One region of the Caloranaerobacter sp. TR13 genome, then DNA from elsewhere that is predicted to be linked to it. Evidence: riboswitches for the same ligand, from Rfam matches in the RefSeq annotation. Region 1 holds a riboswitch; the other holds the start of a gene.

Region 1 (11,729 bases):
CGTAAATTTTGTTTAAAACTATAGTCACATTATATAATATTATTCTGTAGCCCACTGTAATTACATTATATAACATTATTCTGTAGCCCACATTTAAATGTGGGCTACAGCTCAGCGAGTATAAATATACTCCTAATGAAAAGACAGATAACTAATGTAGAATCGAAAAAAATATTTCTATTTTCTTATTGATGCTATATAATTTATATAGTTGGGTGCTGGGTACTAGGTACTGGGTGCTGGATTGAGGGAACAGGGGACAGGGGACAGGGGACAGGGAATAGGGAATAATGTAGAAAAAAACAGTTGTCTTTCGGTGCTCGCAGTTCGTCGTTCGAAATACAAACGGCGAACTACAAATGAGAGTTCGAAAAACAAGAAACTAAAAGCGAATAGTGAACGATGAATAACGAATAATGAACGGGGTGATGTATATGTTAGTGCAAACTTTAAAAGTTTTGAAGGATGAACTTATTGTAATGCTTGTTGCTGCTGCGCCTATTTTTGAATTAAGAGGAGCTATACCACTCGGAATAGCAATGGGATTTACCCCTTTACATAGTACAGTATTAAGTATTATAGGTAATTTAATACCTGTACCTTTTTTGCTTAAGTTATTAAATCCTTTATTCGATTATTTTGGAAGGACAAAGATGTTTGGTAAAATTGTTAACTGGATTAAGCAAAGGACTTTAAAAAGAAGTAAAAAAGTTGAGAAATACAGTGTCTTAGGATTATTTCTTTTAGTAGCAATACCATTACCATCTACTGGTGCTTGGACTGGATGTGTAGCAGCAACTTTATTTAATATAGATTTCAAATATTCTTTTCCAGCAATTGTGGCAGGTGTATTTACAGCTGGATTAATAGTTTTTATTTTAAGTAGTCAAGTTATTAGCTTCTTGTAGATAATTGGGGACTAGGTGCTAGATATAAAAAAGAAGACAGGGAACAGAGGACAGGGGACGGGGAACAGGGGATAGAAATAAGGGAACAGAGAATAGGGGACAGGGATAAAAAATTCAAAATAGAAAATGTAAAATTAGATTATAGTCGATGGTCAGTAGTTGATAGACTAAAAACTGTTGACCAAAAAATGAATATAGAAAGACCAATAATAGAATTTGTAGCAGAGAATTAATTCTCTGCTACTTATGAATAGTTAACATCAAATGACGAATTTTGAATATAAATGACAAAAAAATTGTTGACTTAGTTTGTAAGCTATGATATTATACTTTGAGGACAATTTAATAAAAATCTTGATACCTTATCAAGAGTGGTGGAGGGAATGGGCCCTGTGAAACCCGGCAACCGGTAATTAAAGTTACACGGTGCTAAGTCCCACAGAATGTAGATTCTGAAAGATGAGGTTATATCAGAAAATTACCTCTTCCTTTTGGAAGGGGATTTTTTTATATGAACATAAAAAACTAACAATTGCTAATAATAACCATATAAACTCTATCTATACTTAATGTTGAATTTAATATTTAACATTTAAAATTTAAAATTAAAAATTCATTTAGCATGGGAGGTATGAAGATGAGAAAATGGTTATTTACTTCAGAATCAGTTACTGAAGGACATCCTGATAAAATCTGTGACCAAATTTCAGATGCAGTGCTTGACGCTATATTAAAATCTGACCCAGAAGCAAGAGTAGCATGTGAAACATCAGTTACTACAGGTTTAGTTTTAGTATCAGGAGAGATTACAACTAAGTGTTACGTAGATATACCAAAAATCGTAAGAAAGACTATAGAAGATATTGGCTATACTAGAGCTAAGTATGGTTTTGACTGCGATACTTGTGCAGTTTTAACTTCTATTGATGAGCAGTCTCCTGATATTGCTATGGGAGTTAATGAAGCATTAGAACACAGAGAAGAAACAAATGATGAACTTGACTTAATTGGTGCTGGAGACCAAGGTATAATGTTTGGTTTTGCTTGCAATGAAACACCAGAACTTATGCCACTTCCAATATCATTAGCACACAAATTAGCAAGAAGATTATCAGAAGTTAGAAAGAATGGTACTTTAGATTACTTAAGACCAGATGGTAAAACTCAAGTTACAGTTGAATATCATGATGATAAACCTGTAAGAATAGATGCAATAGTTATTTCTACTCAACACAGCCCAGAGATAGATTTAAAAACTATTGAAAGAGATTTAAGGGAACATGTAATAAGAAAAGTTATACCAAGTAAATACTTAGATAGTGAGACAAAATACTATATCAACCCAACTGGTAGATTCGTAATAGGTGGACCTCAAGGAGATGCTGGTTTAACAGGAAGAAAGATTATTGTTGATACTTATGGTGGATATGCTCGTCATGGTGGTGGAGCATTCTCAGGAAAGGATCCTACTAAAGTTGATAGATCAGCTGCATATGCTGCGAGATATGTTGCAAAAAATATAGTTGCTGCTGGATTAGCAGATAAATGTGAAGTTCAACTTGCATATGCTATAGGTGTTGCTCATCCAGTTTCAATACTTGTAGATACATTTGGAACAGGTAAGATAGAAGAAAGCAAAATTGAAGAATTAGTTAAGAAACATTTTGACTTAAGACCTGCAGCTATTATAAGAGATTTAGACTTAAGAAGACCGATTTATAGACAAGTAGCTGCATACGGACATTTTGGAAGAACAGATCTAGATTTACCATGGGAGAAGACAGACAAGGCTGATATATTAAGAAAAGAAGGTTTAGGTGAATAATATTTTAAATATCCTTGACATATAACCTTGTTCATAGTAAAATGATTGAAAGACAAAGTATCTTTAACCTAGTCCAGAGAGGCTAGGAAGGTATGAAATAGTGATGTTTGTGTATATATAGCATGACTTTAATTTGTTGTGCCTATATGAATATAAATGTGCTTATAACCTTCCTCGTCTCGATGAGGAAGGTTTTTTGTTACCTTTAATATAGTCCAGTGAGGCTAAAAAGGAGGAGATAAAATGTTAAAAGGAAGACATTTAATTGAACCAAACGATTTTACTATTAATGAGCTAGATGAAATATTTGCTCTAGCAGAAGACATAATTAAAAAACCAGATGCTTATTCAGACATTTGTAGAGGGAAGTTATTAGCAACACTTTTCTATGAACCTTCTACAAGAACTAAATTCAGCTTTGAAGCAGCGATGCTGAGATTAGGTGGAAATGTAATCGGCTTTTCAGAGGCAAAATCAACTTCGGTATCAAAGGGAGAAAGTATTGCAGATACTATTAGAACTATCGGATGTTATGCAGATATAGCTGTAATGAGACATCCTAAAGAAGGTGCTCCAAAACTTGCTTCAAAATATTCAAACATTCCAGTCATAAATGCAGGTGATGGAGGACATCAGCATCCAACCCAAACTCTTACCGATCTTCTTACTATTAAACATCTCAAAAAAAGCATTTCTAATCATACAATAGGACTTTGTGGCGATTTAAAATTCGGTAGGACAGTGCATTCTCTTGTAAAAGCATTATCCAGATACGAAAATATAAAGTTTATTTTTATATCCCCACCTGAATTACAAATTCCCCAATATATCAAGGACGAATTAAAAGGGCATGAATATTATGAAACTTCTAATCTAGAAGATGTGATAGGTAAATTAGATATATTGTATATGACTAGAGTTCAGCGAGAAAGATTTATCAGCGAAGAAGAATATTTAAGACTAAAGGATAGTTACATTCTTACATTAGAAAAATTAAAAAGTGCAAAAAAGGATATGATAATAATGCATCCGCTTCCAAGAGTGAACGAAATAGCTATGGAAGTAGATAATGACGTAAGAGCTGTATATTTCAAGCAGGCTAAGTTTGGAATGTTCGTGAGAATGGCACTACTTATAAAATTATTGGGGGTTGAGATGTATGCTTAATATAGATGCGATAAAAAAAGGTATAGTAATAGACCATATAAAAGCTGGATGTGGATATAAGATATTTAAAGAATTAGGGCTTCACAAAGCAGATTATACAGTAGCTTTAATTAAAAACGTATCATCTAACAAACTTGGGAAGAAGGATTTAATAAAGATAGAAAATGAAATAGATTTAGATTTAACAATTTTAGGATTAATAGATCCAGATATAACAATAAACATAATAGAAGATGAGAAGATAAAAGAGAAAATAAAATTAAGTTTACCAAAGACAGTAAAGGGAATACTAAAATGTAAGAATCCTAGATGTGTAACAACTATTGAAAAAATCGAAGATGTTGAGTTTACTTTGGTAGATGAAAATACAAAAGAATATAAGTGTGAATACTGCGATGCTAAAACTTCTCTGTAGGTGATAAAAATGAATATTCTTATCAACAATGTAAAGATAGTTGATGCAAAAAGAGCTTTCCATGGTTCTATATTAATAGAGAACGGGTTTATTAAAAGGATGTTTAAGGCAGATGAAGATGTAAATATATCAAATGACACTGAAATAATAGAGGGTAAAGGTCTTGTACTTTTACCCTCATTTGTAGACATGCACTGCCACCTAAGAGATCCAGGTTATCTATATAAGGAAGATTTAGAAAGTGGTCAGAAAGCGGCGTTAAAGGGTGGATATACTACACTTTGCACTATGGCAAATACAAAACCTGTTTGTGATAATACTTTAGTCTTAGAGTATATACTCGATAAGAGCAAAAAATTAGATTTATGCGATATTATACAGGTTTCTGCTTTAACTAGAAATCTAGAAGGAAAAGAATTCGTTAACTTTGAAGAGATGTTAAGACATACAAGATTGTTTTCGGATGATGGAAATACTATTTTTAACGAAGAAGTAATGAAAAAGGCTTTAATACTTTCAAATAAGCTAAATTTTAGAGTACTAACTCACTGTCAGCCAGAATTTGAGATTGTAAAAAGAGATTTAGGTCTTTTAAAAGAAGTAGGAGGCAATCTTCATATATGCCATATAAGTCTTGAAAAGACCTTAGGCTTAATTAAAGAATTTAAGGATACAAATCTCAAATTTACCTGCGAGGTAACACCACATCATATATTTGGATACGAAGTAGATTATAGAGTAAATCCTAGTTTTAGAAAAAAAGAAGATGTAAAAAGCTTAATAGAAGGTATAAAACAGGGGTATATTGATGTCATTGCTACAGACCATGCACCGCATAGTCTGGAGGATAAACAAAATGGAGCTCCTGGAATTTCTTTAATAGAAGTGGCGTTTTCTATGGTGTATAAGGTGTTTCATGAAAATGGTATTTCACTAAACAAACTATCTGAGCTTATGTCTTACAATCCTGCTAGAATATTAAACCTAAACTGTGGACTTATAGAGGAAGGTTATGAGGCTAATTTAGTGTTAGTAGATTTAGATGAAGAATATCAAATAGATACAGATAATTTTATATCTAAGGGTAAAAACAATCCATTTAATGGAGAAAAAGTTTTAGGGAAGGTGAAGATGACTTTTAAGAGAGGGAGCGTTAAGTATGATAATAGATAAATTATATGAAGAGGTTTTGAAAAATGGGCCGGTTTGTGTTGGATTAGATACTAGAATTGAATATTTGCCTGAATATTTGTTAAGCAGTACTAAAACACTTGAAGAAAAAATATTTGAATTTAATAGAAAGATAATAGATGCTACCTATGATTTAGTGGCATGCTATAAGGTGCAGATTGCATGCTATGAGACTTTTGGTATAGAAGGGTTAAAGGCATACAGTAGGACACTTAAATATATAAGAGAAAAGGGAAAAGTAGTAATAGCGGATATTAAGAGGGGAGATATACTATCTACTGCCCAAATGTATGCAAAAGCACATTTTGAAGGGGATTTTGAAGCTGATTTCATTACAGTGAACCCATATATGGGGTTAGATGCAATAAGTCCATATTTTAAGTACCTTAGTACAGGTGAAAAAGGACTTTTTGTACTGATAAGGACTTCTAATAAAAGCTCGAAGGATTTTCAAGAGCTAGAGGTAAACGCTAAACCTCTTTACTTGAAGGTAGCTGAAAATGTGCAGAAATGGGGAGAAAATTTTATTGGAAAGAGCGGTTTTAGTTTGATAGGTGGAGTTGTAGGACTTACCTTTCCTAAAGAGTTTTTAGAGATAAAAAAGTTAAGCGGCAATATGTTTTTCTTAATACCTGGTTATGGAGCGCAGGGAGGTACTGGAGAAGATTTAAAAGAGATTTTTAGAGAAAAGATGTGCGGAGTAGTAAATTCATCAAGGGGGATAATTAAAGCTCATAAAGGCATTGATGAAGGGAAGAGCTTCAATGAATTTGCCAGAAAACAGGTTATAAAGATGAAGGAGGATATTTTAAGTTGGCAAGAGTAATTTCGAATGAGCGTATTCGGCAGGACATATTCGTTCTAAGGGTAGAAGGAAAGTTTGAAGGTAAAATGAGCCAGTTCTACATGGTAAGAGCATGGGGCAAATTTCCTGTACTTTCGAGACCTTTAAGTATTCATGATATAGGTGAAGATTATATTGAGTTTCTATATAGAGTGCAAGGACAGGGGACTAATATTTTGAGTAAGTTAAAACCATCAGATGAAATAAGCTTAGAAGGTCCTTATGGCAACGGGTTTCCTTTAGTTAAAGGTAAAATAGCACTGGTTGGTGGTGGAATAGGTATAGCTCCATTATATTTGACAGCAAAAAAGTTAAGTGAAAATAAAGGTGTAGACTTGCTTGATATATACATGGGTTTTAGAAACGAGGCTATCTTAAAGGAAAAGTACGAGAAATTCGCAGACAATATCTATATTAATGTGGATGGATTTATAACTGATGAAATAGATATTAAAAAATATGACTATATATTTACTTGCGGACCTGAAATTATGATGAAAAAGATTGTTGATACGGCGAAAGAGTATCATACTAAAGTGTATGTTTCAATCGAAAAGAGAATGGCATGTGGAGTTGGAGCGTGTTTAGTATGTACTTGTAAGACTAAATCAGGGAATAAGAGAACTTGTAAGGACGGGCCTGTTTTTCTTGGAGAGGATGTGGTATTTGATGTGTAATCTTAAAGTTAAATTTAAAGAGGTTGAATTTAAAAATCCTATAATAATGGCTTCTGGAACTTTTGGTTTTGGTAGGGAATATGGTGAAATTTATGATATAGAAAAGTTAGGCGGAATATGTACTAAAGGATTGACTTTAAACAAAAGGGAAGGGAATGACGGAATAAGAATTTGGGAGACTCCTTCAGGAATCATGAATAGCGTTGGGCTTCAAAACCCTGGAGTGATGGGATTTATTGAAAGTGAACTAGATTTTTTGAGAAAACTAGATTTAGTTACTATAGTGAATATTGGTGGTAAATCGTTAGATGAATATATTGAAGCTGTTTCAATAATTTCTAAGGAAGATGTGGATATGATTGAACTGAACATATCATGTCCAAACGTTAAGGAAGGTGGAATGGCTTTTGGAATAAAAGAAGAAAGCGCAAGAAAGACTGTAAGAGAGATTAGAAAAGTTACTAGATTACCTTTAATAGTAAAGCTCTCTCCAAATGCAGAGGATATTGTAAGAATAGCTAAAGTATGTGAAGAAGAAGGAGCAGATGGAATATCGCTTGTTAATACATTTAAGGCAATGGCTATAGATATAAGAAAAAGAAAGCCGGTGTTTAAAAATGTTTATGCTGGACTTTCAGGGCCTGCAATAAAACCTATAGCTTTAAGGATGGTACATGAGGTCTGTAAAAACGTATCGATACCTGTTATGGGGATGGGGGGAATTACAGACTGGAAAGATGCGATTGAGTTTATTATGGCTGGTGCTACTTGCATACAAATTGGAACGGCAAATTTCATGAATCCAAAAGTAGGTATAGAAATACTTGAAGGAATCGAGAGATTTATGAAAGAAGAAGGAATAAAGTCTATAGAGGAGATTAGGGGAATTATTTAGGTACTAGGTACTGGAATTAGAGAACAGGGAATAGAGAACAGGGGGCAGGGAACTGTCGCCTGTACCTTGGTAACTGTACCCTAGTAGTGGAGAATTAATTCTCCGCTACTATTCTGGAAACTGACAACTTTATTCATCCTGTTCTCTGTTCTCTGGCAACTGGTAACTGATAAAAATGGGAGGCTTGCGTATGGAAGAGAAAAAAATAATTGAGATTTTAAAAGAGTGTGATGCGTTATTAGAAGGACATTTCTTATTATCATCAGGTAAACATAGTGATAAATATGTTCAATGTGCCAAAGTTTTAAGATATCCAAACTTTGCTGAAAAGGTTTTGAAGGTGGTAGTAGATAAAGTGAAGAATTTGGAGATAGATAAAGTTGTAGGGCCTGCAATGGGTGGGGTAATAGTTTCATACGAAATAGGCAGACAGTTAGGTAAAGAAGCAATTTTTACAGAAAGAAAAGATGGTGTAATGCAGCTAAGAAGAGGTTTTGAGATAAATAAAGGAGATAAAATATTAATAACAGAAGATGTTGTAACTACCGGAAAGTCTAGCTTGGAAGTAAAAGATATAATTGAAGAATTTGGTGGAGAAGTTATTGGAATAGCTTGTATAGTAGATAGGAGAGAGAATAATATAGATTTAGGACTGCCTATTTTTAGTGCAGTAAAATTAGATATAAAAACTTATGATAAAAAGGAATGTCCTCTTTGCATGAAGGACTTACCTATTGAAAAACCGGGAAGCAGAGAAAAAGTAACATTATAAGCTTAAATTCATATCATAATAATATACCCCATAAAAAGAGGGTGATTATTATGATAATGTTTATAATTACTATAATAGTATACGTATTTTTTGTTTATGGAGTGGTTGTATTTATAAAGAACTTATATGTAGACTATGTTTGTAGATATGTGGATAAAAGAAATACAACTATCAAGGTGCTTGTGGAGAATGAAGCTGATGTAGGATACTTATTAGATACTCTAAAGGACGATTTTGACCGTATTATATTTGTTTTAAAAGAAGAAAACGATGAAATAATAAAAGCAATTGAAGCAATTTCAAAAGACTATAATGTGGATTATGAAGTACTTGTTAATATTGAGAATATAGAGGAAGTCACAGATTGACTTTCTCTTTTTCTTTTTTGCCTTGCCTTTTGTCACCTGTTCCCTGTTCTCTATCGTCTATTTTTAGTTCAACTCGTTCAATGAAAATGAACTAGTCATAAATTTTAAAATTAGCAGCATCAAGATACTATATATTTGCCGGTAAGAAAGATGGGGCGCCCCTCTAAATTGGAGGGAGCTTATGTATAATGAAATAAATAATTTGCTTGATGCTGCTCAAAAAGGAGATATAGCAGCGAAGGAAATACTACTATTTAAACTAAAGCCAATAGTATTATCCTCTATTAAAAGGTATTTTAACAAGGCAGATTTATATGATGATTTAATTCAAGAGGGATACGAAATAATCTTAAGAGCTTTAAAAGATTACGATAAGGATAAAGGAGTACATTTTTTAGGGTATGTAAAGGCGATGCTTAAGTTCCATTATTTAAATAATAGCAGGAAGAATAAAGAATATATTTCATTAAATCAAATGATAAGTTCAAAAGATGATAGTTTAGAACTTATTGACTTAATTGCTGATGAAAACTTATTGCAAGATGAAGTTATTATAAAAAATGAAGAAACATTAAACTTATTAAAAGCTTTAGATAAGCTTACTAAAAGACAAAAAGAGGTAATTACTATGTATTATATTCAAGATGTTTCTTTAAAGGAGATAAGTAAGAGACTTAATATAAGCTATAGGACTGCTGTAAATATCAAAACCTCTGCGATAAAGAAATTAAGAAAATTCATAGTAAATTTTTAGCCTTTCTTCTATATAAGGAGTAGAAGGGAGGTGAGAGGATGGCAGTGAACGCAGTAACTAAGGATTCAAAAATTAAACTAAATTTAGATGGTGGAATAGACCAGAATGGTAAGCAGATAGTAAAATCTAAAACTTATTCTAAGGTTAAAGGTGCTGCAACAAATGAAGATGTTTACTCAGTAGCAATAGCTTTAACAGGTTTACAGAAGTTGCCTGTAGTGTCTATAAGGAGAATTGATGAAGTTGAGTTAGTAGAAAGTATCTAGGGGATTTAATTTATTCTAACAAGAAGGAGGTGTGGTGATGGCGAATAGTAGATTAGAGATGATTTTTAAAAATCAGTTAGATAAGAGGACAACTATTTCTATTGATAATCCAAGAGATGATTTAACAGATATGGAAGTATCTACTGCTATGAATGAGATAATACTTAAAAATATTTTTAATTCTTCAGGTGGAGACCTTGTAGCTATAGCAGGCGCTAGAATAGTTACTACAAACGTTCAAGAGTTAAATATAGCTTAGATGACATGACACAGGGGGACGGTTCTCCACACAGGGGGACGGTTCTCCTGTGTCATTTCTAGTTACCAGTTCTCTGCTACCTATTCCCTGTCCCCTGTTCTCTGTCTTCTGTCCCTTAATCCAAGTACCCAGTATCCAGTATCAAGTACCCAGTACCTAGTACTTATTTCAAAGGAGGTGTAATATGGAAGATTTGTATGCTCAAATTGCTAATCTTGGTTTTCCAATAGCAGTTTCCATATATCTATTAGTTAGAATAGAGGGTAAACTAGATAGATTAACCGAGAGCATAAATGAGCTTGCAAAAGCTATAATTTCAATTAAATGACACAAAGAGACGGTTCTGTTGTTTTCTTTTGGACACACTAGAACCGTTCCTCTGTGTCATTCGCCACTTACTATATCTGCACTAAAACCTATGGTAGTACTGCATGTATTACTAACTATTCTTCTTATTGAAAAGTGAAGAGTATCTTTAGAATTCCTCCCGTTATATTCACTAGCGACTTCACCTCTATCAATATATCCATCATATTGACTAGTAACCGAACCAAAATAATGAATATGAGGAGTAAGATCAAAATAGTTTATTGTAACACCATCAAAGAACACAAAACAATTACTAATTTAAAGACTTCACAAGCTCTAATATTATCTTATCATTTACTACCGGAGAATAAATAGCAGTTGGTAATATTGTAAACTTGTTTTTATTATTTATCTCATAGTACAAAAATGGTCGTAAAGAAATAAATTTAGGATTATTATCATTAACTCCACTAACAAATTCAAACTGAAATACCTTTGTTTCTCCTGGTTCTACATATGGTTCTTCATCTAAGTATTCTGTCATATTGAAATCTTTACCTATCTTTGTTATCGTTTTAACCGGTATTTTTAACTGAAAATCTAGATTTTTAATATATATTTTCTCTTGAGTATTATTTAATATCTCTACTCTATACCAATCAAAATATCCGCTAATAAAAGTTTTCTTACCTAAATCCAAGTCTTTAGGCTTAAATCCTTTTTTTATATCAATAACCCATTTCCCTATGTCATATATTTTTTGCTGGTTATTAGAGTCTATCATCCTTAACTTGTTAATAATATATCTCCCTGGTTTCATTTTTGGCAATCTTAATCCAAGAGTATATAATGAATACTTTTCCCCCTTTGGCCCTGGGAAATAGTTTGCAGAAGTTACAGTAATCTCTCCTTTATCTGAAATTAAAATATACTTCTTATATGATTGTTCGTTTTCTTGTGCTATTGAATGAACTTGAATTATTGACAATTGTATATATGGTTCTTCTCCCTCAAAATATCCGTGATATGAATCCCATTTCATAAAATACACACCATCTGCAGGCCAATTATCATTAATA
Region 2 (3,277 bases), on a different contig from region 1:
GATTGTTAGAGTGATACCAAGTACTAACGAAGGCAAAGCTTCTGGAATAAGTACTTTAAAAATGATTTGTGGGATTGTAGCTCCCATTGCTAAAGCAGTTTCTATAACTCCACTATCGACTTCCTTAAAGGAACTTTCAATAACCCTTGCTACAAAAGGAGCAGCTGCAATTGCTAATGGTATTATACTGGCTGTAGTTCCTATAGATGTTCCTACAAGGATACGTGATAGAGGGAAAACTAGAATCATTAAAATAATAAATGGGAAAGAACGACATACATTTATAACAGTACCTAGTACTGAATTTAATACAGGCTTTTCCCAAATGCCATTCTTTTCTGTAACTACTAGTAAAATACCTAGAGGGAAACCTAGGATTAGAGCAAATATTGTTGAAGCTGCTACCATATATATGGTTTCCCATAAGGAGGGAAAAAGTAATCCTATCAAGTTATCCATTCCATACTACCTCCAATCCGATTTTCTCTTTTTTGAGCCATTTGATTGCATTTTCTACTTCTTCATTTTTCCCATAAATTTGTATAAGCAGGGTCCCTATATTTGTTGTTTGTAATTCATTTATATTAGCTGATAATATGTTTATATCTACTGAAAAAAGTTTAATCAATTGAGATATAATAGGTTTTTTCACAACTTCTCCTAAAAGTTTTAATCGTATAACCTTAGAGCCAGAGGTTTTAGGGAAATTGATTTCTTCTTTATTATGTTGAATGTGTGAAACAAAGTCTTTAGCAGTTCTAGTTTTAGGGTTTGTGAATATTGTTTCAACTGTATCTAGTTCGATTATCTTTCCGTTTTCAATAATTGCAACTCTATCACAAATATCACGAATTACTTCCATTTGGTGTGTTATAAGAACTATTGTCAGACCGAATTTACTTTGAATTTCTTTAAGAAGTTTCAAAATAGATTTTGTTGTTTTAGGGTCAAGAGCAGAAGTTGCCTCATCACACAATAAAATATCTGGTTGATTAGCAAGAGCACGAGCTATGGCAACTCTCTGTTTTTGTCCTCCACTTAGTTGGGAAGGATATGCATTCATTTTATCTGAGAGTTCAACTAAAGATAACAGATTTTCTACTCTTTCTTTAATTTGTTTCTTGTTGTAACCTGAAATTTCAAGTGGAAAAGCTATATTTTCAAAAACTGTTCTTGAGTTAAGTAGGTTAAAATGTTGAAAAATCATTCCAATACGTTTTCTTATTTCTCTAAGTTCATGTTTATTTAAAACCGTTATGTCTTTTTTGTTAATGAAAATACTACCACTAGTAGGTTTTTCAAGAAGATTAATACAGCGAATAAGAGTAGATTTTCCTGCTCCACTCAAACCCATGATTCCAAAAATTTCACCTTTTTTAATTTCTAAATTGATATCTTTTAATGCATGTACTTTTTCGTTTTTACTTTCATATATTTTGCTGAGATTTTGAATTACAATCAATTACTTCACTCCTTTATCGGTTTAATGTGATAAACTAAAACAGTTATAATAATACCCCTTCTGTGGATAGAAGGATATTAAAAAAACCTCTTTCGGATGAAAGAGGCATAAAAAACTTATTTCTCTCTCTCATCTCTCGGTATATCTTATACCGCAGGAATTGGCACCTTGTGTTTTGAAACACAGGTTGCCGGGCTTCATAGGGCCAGTCCCTCCACCTCTCTGGATAAGAGCGTATTATTTATTTTTATCACTATAGTTTAAGATTCTAAATCATTTCATAGAGTTTGTCAATACTTTTTTTATGGTAAAATAGTTTATTAAAAAGAGTAATGAAACAAAGTTGTTTAAATAGCTTTGTTTCAGCTATTTAAATAAAATATAATCTATGATATACTAGAACTAGTGTTCTATACTTATAAGAATCAGTTGGAGGATACAAAAGATGAAGGGTAAGACGCATGTTATGCTAGGGATTGCAGCAGGAATTACTACTATTTCAGATTATTCTTTAGAAAGGGGTATTATTTTTATTTTTTCAACGGTATTAGGGTCTTTATTACCTGATATAGACCATCCCAAGAGCAAGTTAAATCAAAAGCTTCTTTTTAAGAAAAATAGAATATTTAAAATTATATTTTATATAACTTTAAGTTTTGGTTGTATTTATTTCGGTATAAGTTTAAACAGTAGGCTTTTAAAAATTTTATCTATAACTTTAGCATTTACAGGAATATCTCATCATAGAGGATTTACTCATAGTTTACTAGGTCTTTTACTGTTTTCAATGGTTGTTAAAATTTTAGCAATGAGATATAATTTAATTGATGTGTATAAAGGTTTCGTTATAGGCTATATTAGCCATTTGATTGCCGATTTTCTTACTAAAGGCGGCATAGAATTATTTTATCCATGTAGTTTTAAAATTTCATCTCCTTTTAATGTAAAAAGTGGTGGTGAAGAAGAACTTATATTAAAGGGTTCGTGTTTTTATTCGATTTATGTTTTACTTAAGATTATAGGAGTTTAGAAAGAAGGAATAATTATGGGGATTGTAACTAAAATAGTTGAGCAAAAAAATAATAAAGAAAATGTTAATATATATATTGATCATGAATTTTTTGCTGGAGTCCATAAAGAAGTTATTTATAAATTTAGAATTGAAGAAGGAATTCAAGTAGATAAAGAAAAGTTAGAACTCTTAATATTTGATGAAAACCTTAGAAGAGCTAAGAACAGAGCTTTTAGTATATTGGCTAGAACAATGCAAAGCGAGATGTTACTTAGAGATAAGTTATCTAAAGAAGGTTATCAAGGTGAAATTATAGATAATGTAATAGAAATTTTAAAAGAATATAAAATGGTTAATGATGAAGAATATGCAAAAAATTATGTTAGAAATAAAATAAATAGCAATAAATACGGAAAAAAACGTATTATATTTGAATTAACAAAGAAAAAAATAAGTGAAGATATAATAAACAAAGTTATTTCAGAAATAGAAGATGAAAAAATATATGAAAATGCAGTTTATCTGGCCAAGAAAAAATTAAGAAGTATAAAAGATAAAGATAAGAATAAAATATATCAGAAGTTATCTCAACACTTAGCTTATAAAGGATATGATTATGAAATTATAAAAAAAGTTGTGAACGCTGTTATGAAGGATTCAAGTAACTAAAATTAAGAAATTTCATTATTCTTTACTTAATACTGATGATATAATAATATTATTTATGTGTAAATAATACAAAGATATTTTGATGAAAAGGGGTTTTGAGTATGAAAAGGATATCTTATATTATTGTTTTTACA

The links. Region 1 has a riboswitch for S-adenosylmethionine ahead of metK (methionine adenosyltransferase). Riboswitches for the same ligand answer to the same signal wherever they lie in the genome.
Region 2: linked by a shared signal. The riboswitch ahead of TR13x_RS06355 (methionine ABC transporter ATP-binding protein) and the one ahead of metK (methionine adenosyltransferase) in region 1 are both predicted to bind S-adenosylmethionine.

Annotation. Positions count from the first base shown of each region.
Region 1 covers NZ_JXLL01000024.1:1,668-13,396, reverse strand. The annotation lists gene TR13x_RS10325 (small multi-drug export protein) at 435-908, shown strand; SAM riboswitch class I at 1,268-1,374, shown strand; gene metK (methionine adenosyltransferase) at 1,546-2,733, shown strand; gene pyrB (aspartate carbamoyltransferase) at 2,977-3,900, shown strand; gene TR13x_RS10310 (aspartate carbamoyltransferase regulatory subunit) at 3,893-4,315, shown strand; gene TR13x_RS10305 (dihydroorotase) at 4,325-5,488, shown strand; gene pyrF (orotidine-5'-phosphate decarboxylase) at 5,475-6,332, shown strand; gene TR13x_RS10295 (dihydroorotate dehydrogenase electron transfer subunit) at 6,320-7,027, shown strand; gene TR13x_RS10290 (dihydroorotate dehydrogenase) at 7,020-7,922, shown strand; gene pyrE (orotate phosphoribosyltransferase) at 8,113-8,694, shown strand; gene TR13x_RS10280 (hypothetical protein) at 8,745-9,062, shown strand; gene TR13x_RS10275 (RNA polymerase sigma factor) at 9,244-9,816, shown strand; gene TR13x_RS10270 (DUF1659 domain-containing protein) at 9,855-10,082, shown strand; gene TR13x_RS10265 (DUF2922 domain-containing protein) at 10,120-10,341, shown strand; gene TR13x_RS10985 (YvrJ family protein) at 10,526-10,669, shown strand; gene TR13x_RS10260 (hypothetical protein) at 10,726-10,953, opposite strand; gene TR13x_RS10255 (hypothetical protein) at 10,964-11,729, opposite strand, start outside.
Region 2 covers NZ_JXLL01000006.1:49,786-53,062, reverse strand. The annotation lists gene TR13x_RS06360 (methionine ABC transporter permease) at 1-459, opposite strand, end outside; gene TR13x_RS06355 (methionine ABC transporter ATP-binding protein) at 452-1,462, opposite strand; SAM riboswitch class I at 1,589-1,695, opposite strand; gene TR13x_RS06350 (metal-dependent hydrolase) at 1,908-2,492, shown strand; gene TR13x_RS06345 (regulatory protein RecX) at 2,508-3,143, shown strand; gene TR13x_RS06340 (FMN-binding protein) at 3,245-3,277, shown strand, end outside.